2 linked regions of the Dinoroseobacter shibae DFL 12 = DSM 16493 genome follow. The protein of the gene in region 2 interacts with the protein of the main gene of each other region in a pairwise test. Links are inferred from orthologs where the notes say so. Each region holds a gene or a part of one and is shown on either strand. Other genes may lie near its edges.

Region 1 (3,296 bases), 900 kb from region 2 along the record:
CGCGCGACAGGGGCTTGTACTGCTCCCGCGCCTTGAAGAGCGACTGGGACCCGAAGATCTTGATCTCGAGATCCACGTCCGCCGCGGCGACCTCGTCGGCCACGATCTGGGCGACCTGGTGGCGGATGTCCTGGTTGGACCACTGGTGCGACAGGCGCAGTTCCGTGGCGCCGGCCATGGTCGCGACCCCGAGGGCCGATGCGGCGACCGCCGCAAGCAAAGTATGTTTCATGGATTTTCCTCCCGTTAGTTCTCGCCCTGTGACGAGTTGCGATCAACGTGACCTAGATCGCATGCCAAGTCAAGCAAACTGTATACAATTTACACGCTATTGCATTTCATGTGGGCTTGGCCCATGGTCAGGGGATGGATACGCGCCGCGCAGACACCATTGCCCAGGAACTGGAGAACATGATCCTCACCGGAGGGTTCTCGGACGGCGACCGGCTGAACGAGATCAAGCTGGCAGAGCATTTCGGTGTGTCGCGCACCCCGATTCGCGAGGCGTTCTATCACCTCGGGACGGCGGGTCTGGTGGAACAAATTCCGCGCAGAGGCGTGTTTGTCCGCCATCCAGGCCCAATGGAGCTGATCGCGCTGTTCGAGTACATGGCCGAGTTGGAGGCCGCCTGCGGCCGCCTGGCCGCCCCCCGGATCAGCGACGCTGCGCTGGACGATCTGGAGCAGGCCAACGCCACCTGCGAGGCCGCGGTGGAGGCCGCGGACAGCGATGGCTACTACCGGGAGAACGAGCGCTTCCACCACATCATTTACGCCGAATCCGGGAACAGTTTTCTGCAAAACGACGTAATACGTCTGCACAAGCGCCTCAAACCCTTCCGCAGGATCCAATTGCAGCTGCGCGGGCGGCTGTCGCAGTCCATGGCCGAGCACCGCGCGATCGTCGCCGCCCTGGCCGCCGGAGACGCGATTGCCGCCGGGGAGGCCCTGCGCAGCCATGTCGCCGTGCAGGGCGAAAAGTTCCATCATGTGCTCGCCAGCATGCAGAAAGTGGCGGAGTAAACCCACCCCTGTCGCAGCGTCGGGACTTCAAAACCGGCGCATATCGGACTAGGCCAGTTGCCGGTCCACGAGGTTCGGGCCGTGTAACGCGTTGCCAGGTGCCCAGAATGACAGAGATCTTTACGGACCGGATGATCGCATCGGTCCTGCAAGAGGCCGCATCGGCACCCCGGATCGACTATGACGTGGCGCGGGCACTGGCCAAGGCCTACCCCGAGGCAAGCGGTCTGGCGCTGGTCTTTGCCATCGCCTCCGCCGCGAGCGGGTTGGAGGACATGGCGGGCGATCCCAAGGCCGCCGGGCTCTACAGGCTGGCGGCGATGGTGGCGGCGGACCTTTTCGCCTTCGAGGCGCGCGGGCAGGCCATGCCGAACGGGGCCGCCCTGCTCAAGCTGTGGCTGAGCGAGTTGCCCTGATCAGGCCATGACCCCGGTCGCGGCCTCTGCAGCGGCCCGGATTGCGGCGATATTGGCCCCATAAGGCGCAGGGTCGGCGACCGAGCCGCCCTTGAACACCGCCGAGCCTGCGACCAGCACATCCGCCCCGGCCTTGGCCACCAGAGGCGCGGTCTGGGGCGTCACACCTCCGTCGATCTCGATATGGATGGGGCGGTCGCCGATCATGGCGCGCAGGTCACGGATCTTGGCCGACATGTCGAGGAATTTCTGCCCGCCGAAGCCCGGGTTCACGGTCATCACGCACACGAGGTCGACCATGTCCAGCAGATGGCCCACATCCCCGAGCCCGGTGCCCGGGTTGAGCGCGAGCCCCGCCTTGGCCCCGGCCCCGCGGATCGCTTGCAGGGTGCGGTGAATATGGGGCCCGGCCTCCAGATGCGCGGTGATCACGTCCGCACCCGCATCGGCGAAGGCGTCGATATAGGGGTCCACCGGCGCAATCATCAGATGCACATCCATCACCCCCTTGATATGGGGCCGGATCGCGGCACAGGTCGCAGGACCGAAGGTGATGTTGGGCACGAAATGGCCGTCCATCACATCCACATGGACCCAGTCGGCGCCCTGGGCTTCCACCGCCGCGCATTCGGCCCCGAAATTGGCGAAATCCGCGGCGAGGATGGACGGGGCGATCTTGATGGAACGGTCAAAGGGCATGCGCATTCTCCTGTTGGCGCGGCTATAGCCCGGCGCACGCCCGGGATCAACAAATGCGCCACGCTCCTTCTTCCCGAAATACACCGGGAGCAACGCGCCCTGACCCGCGCGCCTCAGGCCCCGGCGGGGATCACACGGAGCGACACGATCTTGTAGGGCGTCAGTTCCACCGTGACCTCCCGGCCGCGCATGGCCACCGGGCCGATGTCGTCCTCCAGGATGGTGACGGCGCGCACCTCGCCCAGGTCGAACCCGAAACGTAGCGTGACGGGGCCGCGCGTGCGCTCGTTCTCGAAAAGACGCACGATATAGCCCTGCCCGTCCTCGGCCCGTTTGACCGTGTCGATCACGGTCGAAAAGCCCGAGACGCCGACCATCTGCACCAGGGCTGCGTCGCCCTGCCCGGCCGCGACGGGTCGGCAAAGCACCGGGTTGTTGAGGATATAACCGCTCTCGGTCACGTCGGAGCGCCAGTTGCCTTCATGCGGCAGGAGCGCATAGGTCATCTCGTGGCGGCCGCGGTCCTGCACCGGGTCGGGCATGGTGGCGGATTTCAGCAGGCTCAGGCGCATCACGTTGTGGTGGATGTCGTAGCCGTATTTGCAATCATTGAGCAGGGCGACGCCATAGTTGCCTTCGCTCAGGTCCGCCCATTTGTGCCCGACGCTTTCGAACCGGGCCCAGTCCCAGCTGGTGTTGCGGTGGGTGGTGCGTTCGGTATTTCCGAACTGGATGTCGTAGGTGGCACGGGGGGAGAAGACCTCCACCGGGAAGGCGCATTTGAGCAGGATATGGGAGGTTTGCCAGTCCACGTCGGTCTTGAACTCGATCCGTTTGGAGTTGTGATGCAGGCTGATGCGCTGGGTGATGGTGGAGCCGCGCCAATGGTGTTCGACCTCCAGTGATGCGCGCAGGGGACCGCGTTCGGTGATCTCGAACCGCACGGGCGCGTCGATCACCTCGCAGCGGTCTTCGTAGAAGATGTCGATATCCCAGGCATCCCAGACCATGGGTCGGTCCTCGAAGGCAAGGAGCTGGTTGCCGAAGGCGTCTGCGGCGAGCACCTCGCGCAGGGCGGTCTTGTCGAAGACCGACACGAGCTGCCCGTTGGGCGCGACATGGACCCGGATCAGGTCGTTTTCCAGAACGGCGCCATCT
Region 2 (3,270 bases):
GACGCCACAAAGCGCGCCCGCGGCAACGATCGGAGCTGACCGCATCGCGCGGGCGGTGCGATGTCGATCTGCCTGCGCGCACCCGCCGCGCTCGGAGCGCGAGAGGAACCTTTCCGCTACTGCACCGTTGATCCTTCAGACAGCGCCGAGAACGGCGCAGCAGATACAGGAGGATTTTCCATGACCCGCTTGAGCCTTGCTCTCATCGCCACGACCGCCATGTGTAGCCCTGCCTTCGCGATGAGTGGCGCAGACGAGGGCAACACAGTGTCCGAGGTCCAATCCCATGCGACAGAAGCCGCCGAGACCGTCGAAAACGGTGCATCCGAAGTGTATGATCGGATAACCGAAGAGATCAGCGATGCCGCCGCTGCAGTGGAAAGCGCCACGACGTCCAGTACGGAGCAGGCCGCAGAGGTCGGTGGTGATGCCGCCAGCGCGGTCGAGGACGTCTATAACTCGGCTGTCGAGACCACGAAAAAAGCCTATGCGGAAGCAATTGATGAAGTTGAGCACACGAAAGAAACCCTCGCCGCCCGCGCGGAAATGGGCGAGGCGCGCGTCCTCACACCGATCGACCTCGATAATCGGTCCGACTTCATCAGGGCCAGCGACATCATCGGGGCCGACATCTATACCGCCCGCGCGGCGATGGAACCTGGCGCCTGGCGAGAAGCCACGCGCATTGCCGACGATTGGGATAACATCGGCAACGTGGTCGAAATGGTTGTCGGGCCGGACGGAAACCTGCGGGGCCTTGTCGCCGAAGTGGGCGGCGTTCTCGGGATGGGCGATGCCCATGTCCTGATCGAGATGTCGGACCTGCATCGCACCATGCCTGACGATGATGGCAACTTCGCCTTCGTGACGTGGATGTCCGAGGAGGATCTGAAAAACGAGCGCCCGGTCGAAAAGGATTGGTGGCAGTAAGAACGGGTAAGGGGGCCGACCGGCCCCCTTTTCTTCGAACATCAAAACTTTCTCGCGAAGCTCGCCCGCCTAGGCTCAGCGCAGGATCGACCGGCCCGCGTAGATCGCCGTCTCGCCCAGTTCGTCCTCGATCCGGATGAGTTGGTTGTATTTCGCCAGCCGGTCCGAGCGCGCCAGCGAGCCAGTCTTGATCTGCCCGCAATTCGTGGCCACGGCGAGGTCGGCAATGGTGGCATCCTCGGTCTCGCCGGAGCGGTGCGACATCACGCAAGTCATCCGGTTGCGATGGGCCAGGTCCACCGCCGAAAGGGTTTCGGTCAGGGTGCCGATCTGGTTGACCTTCACCAGCAGGGAATTGGCGCAGCCCTTCTGGATACCCTCGGCCAGCCGTGCAGGGTTCGTGACGAACAGGTCATCGCCCACAAGCTGCACCCGGTCGCCCAGACGCTCGGTCAGCAGCGCCCAACCTTCCCAGTCGTCCTCGGAACAGCCATCCTCGATCGACAGGATCGGGTAGTCGTTCACCAGCGCCTCGAGGTAGTCGACATTGGCCTCGGGGGTCAGGGTCTTGCCCTCGCCCTTCATCTCGTAGCGCCCGTCCTCGAAATACTCGGTCGCGGCACAATCCAAGGCGAGATAGATGTCTTCGCCCGGCGTATAGCCGGCCTTTTCGATCGCCTTCAGCACGAAGTCCAGCGCATCGCGGGTGGAGCTGAGGTTCGGCGCAAAGCCGCCCTCATCGCCGATGCCGGTCGACAGGCCCGCGGCCGACAGTTCCTTCTTCAAGGTGTGGAACACCTCGGCGCCCATGCGCACGGCCTCGGCGATGCTGTCGGCCGAGACCGGCATGATCATGAATTCCTGGATATCGATCGGATTGTCCGCATGCTCGCCGCCGTTGATGATATTCATCATGGGCACCGGCAGAACCCGCGCCGAGGTGCCGCCCACATAGCGATAGAGCGGCTGGCCCGTGGCCTCGGCGGCAGCCTTGGCGACCGCCAGCGACACGCCCAGGATCGCATTGGCACCAAGGCGGCTCTTGTTCGGGGTCCCGTCCAGTTCGATCATCGCGCTGTCGATGCCCACCTGGTCGGTCGCGTCGATGCCCATCAGGGCCTCGGCGATCTCGCCATTGACGAAGGCCACCGCCGTCTTGACGCCTTTGCCGAAATACCGTGCTGTGTCCTTGTCGCGCAGCTCGACCGCCTCGTAGGCGCCGGTAGACGCACCTGACGGCACCGCCGCCCGGCCCAGGGTGCCGTCTTCGAGCGTGACGTCCACCTCCACCGTCGGGTTGCCCCGGCTATCAAGAATTTCGCGAGCATAGACATCAACGATCAGTGACATGGGGTCTGTTCCTCTCAGGCGCCGGATTTGCGGCTGTGCATAGCAGGGGTTCTGCGTGGATTGAACTGCTGAATCCGGTCTGCAAGTTGGAATTGTTATCGCTAACATAATTTCTGGGTCTTTCCGGCAACGCCAAGCCCGGCCATCCTTGGTGCGTCGGTGCCATGCAGCATCGGGGCTTCGGAAGGCAGGCAAGGTCATGACCCTCTACAGCAGCGGTATCGCCCCGGTGGGGACGATCTGTGATTTGCGCTCGGATACCGTGACCCGGCCCTGCGCCGGGATGCGCGCGGCGATGGCGGACGCCGAGGTAGGGGATGACTGCTACGGCGAGGATCCAACCGTGTTGCGCCTGGAAGCGGTCCTGGCGGAGCGGACGGACAAGGCGGCGGGGCTGTTTTTTCCAACCGGCTGCATGAGCAACCTGGCCGCCCTGATGGCCCAATGCGCCCGCGGCGAAGAGGTGATTGTGGGACGCGACTACCATGTCTACGCGGATGAGGCGGCCTCGGCGAGTGTTCTGGGTGCACTGTCACTGGTTCCGATACCGGTGGCAGAAGATGGCGGGCTGGAGCCTGCAGAGATCCGCGCGGCACTGAAGCCGGAGGATGTGCATTACGCCCGCTCGCGCCTGCTGTGCCTTGAAAACACCGTGGGCGGGCGCGCGGTGCCGCTGGCTCGAATGGCAGCAGCAGTGCGGACCGGGCGGGAGGCGGGGCTTTCGGTCCACCTCGATGGTGCGCGGTTCTTCAACGCAGTGACGGCACTGGGCTCTAGCGAGGCGGAACTGGCGGGCTTGGCGGATACCGTGTCGCTCTGCCTCTCCAAGGGGCTGGGGGCGCCTGCGGGAACGGTGCTGGTCGGACCCACACCCGTGATTGCCGAGGCGCGGCGGCTGCGCAAGCTGTTGGGGGGCGGGATGCGCCAGTCTGGGGTGCTGGCCGCGGCGGGCCTCTGGGCGCTGGAGCACCAGCTGCCGAGACTGGCAGA

What was found.
Region 1: the proteins of eno (region 2) and rpe interact in binary tests that used the Escherichia coli proteins (3 or more experiments, as listed by UniProt). The link is inferred for Dinoroseobacter shibae DFL 12 = DSM 16493 from one-to-one orthologs.

Annotation. Positions count from the first base shown.
Region 1 is NC_009952.1:3,170,419-3,173,714, forward strand. What follows is about bases 290-3,266. They hold rpe (ribulose-phosphate 3-epimerase), read right to left. Parts: upstream 2,139-3,266; coding sequence 1,440-2,138; downstream 290-1,439. Other genes in these bases: DSHI_RS15245 (GntR family transcriptional regulator), read left to right, coding at 367-1,023; DSHI_RS15250 (hypothetical protein), read left to right, coding at 1,131-1,439; DSHI_RS15260 (alpha-mannosidase), read right to left, coding at 2,252-3,266. Outside these bases: TRAP transporter substrate-binding protein DctP, read right to left, coding at 1-232; more of DSHI_RS15260, read right to left, coding at 3,267-3,296. UniProt on the Escherichia coli protein: Catalyzes the reversible epimerization of D-ribulose 5-phosphate to D-xylulose 5-phosphate.
Region 2 is NC_009952.1:2,273,849-2,277,118, reverse strand. The notes cover bases 144-3,094. They hold eno (phosphopyruvate hydratase), read right to left. Parts: upstream 2,281-3,094; coding sequence 1,006-2,280; downstream 144-1,005. Other genes in these bases: ltaE (low-specificity L-threonine aldolase), read left to right, coding at 2,480-3,094; DSHI_RS21410 (PRC-barrel domain-containing protein), read left to right, coding at 181-930. Outside these bases: DSHI_RS10925 (hypothetical protein), read left to right, coding at 1-39; more of ltaE, read left to right, coding at 3,095-3,270. UniProt on the Escherichia coli protein: Catalyzes the reversible conversion of 2-phosphoglycerate (2-PG) into phosphoenolpyruvate (PEP). It is essential for the degradation of carbohydrates via glycolysis.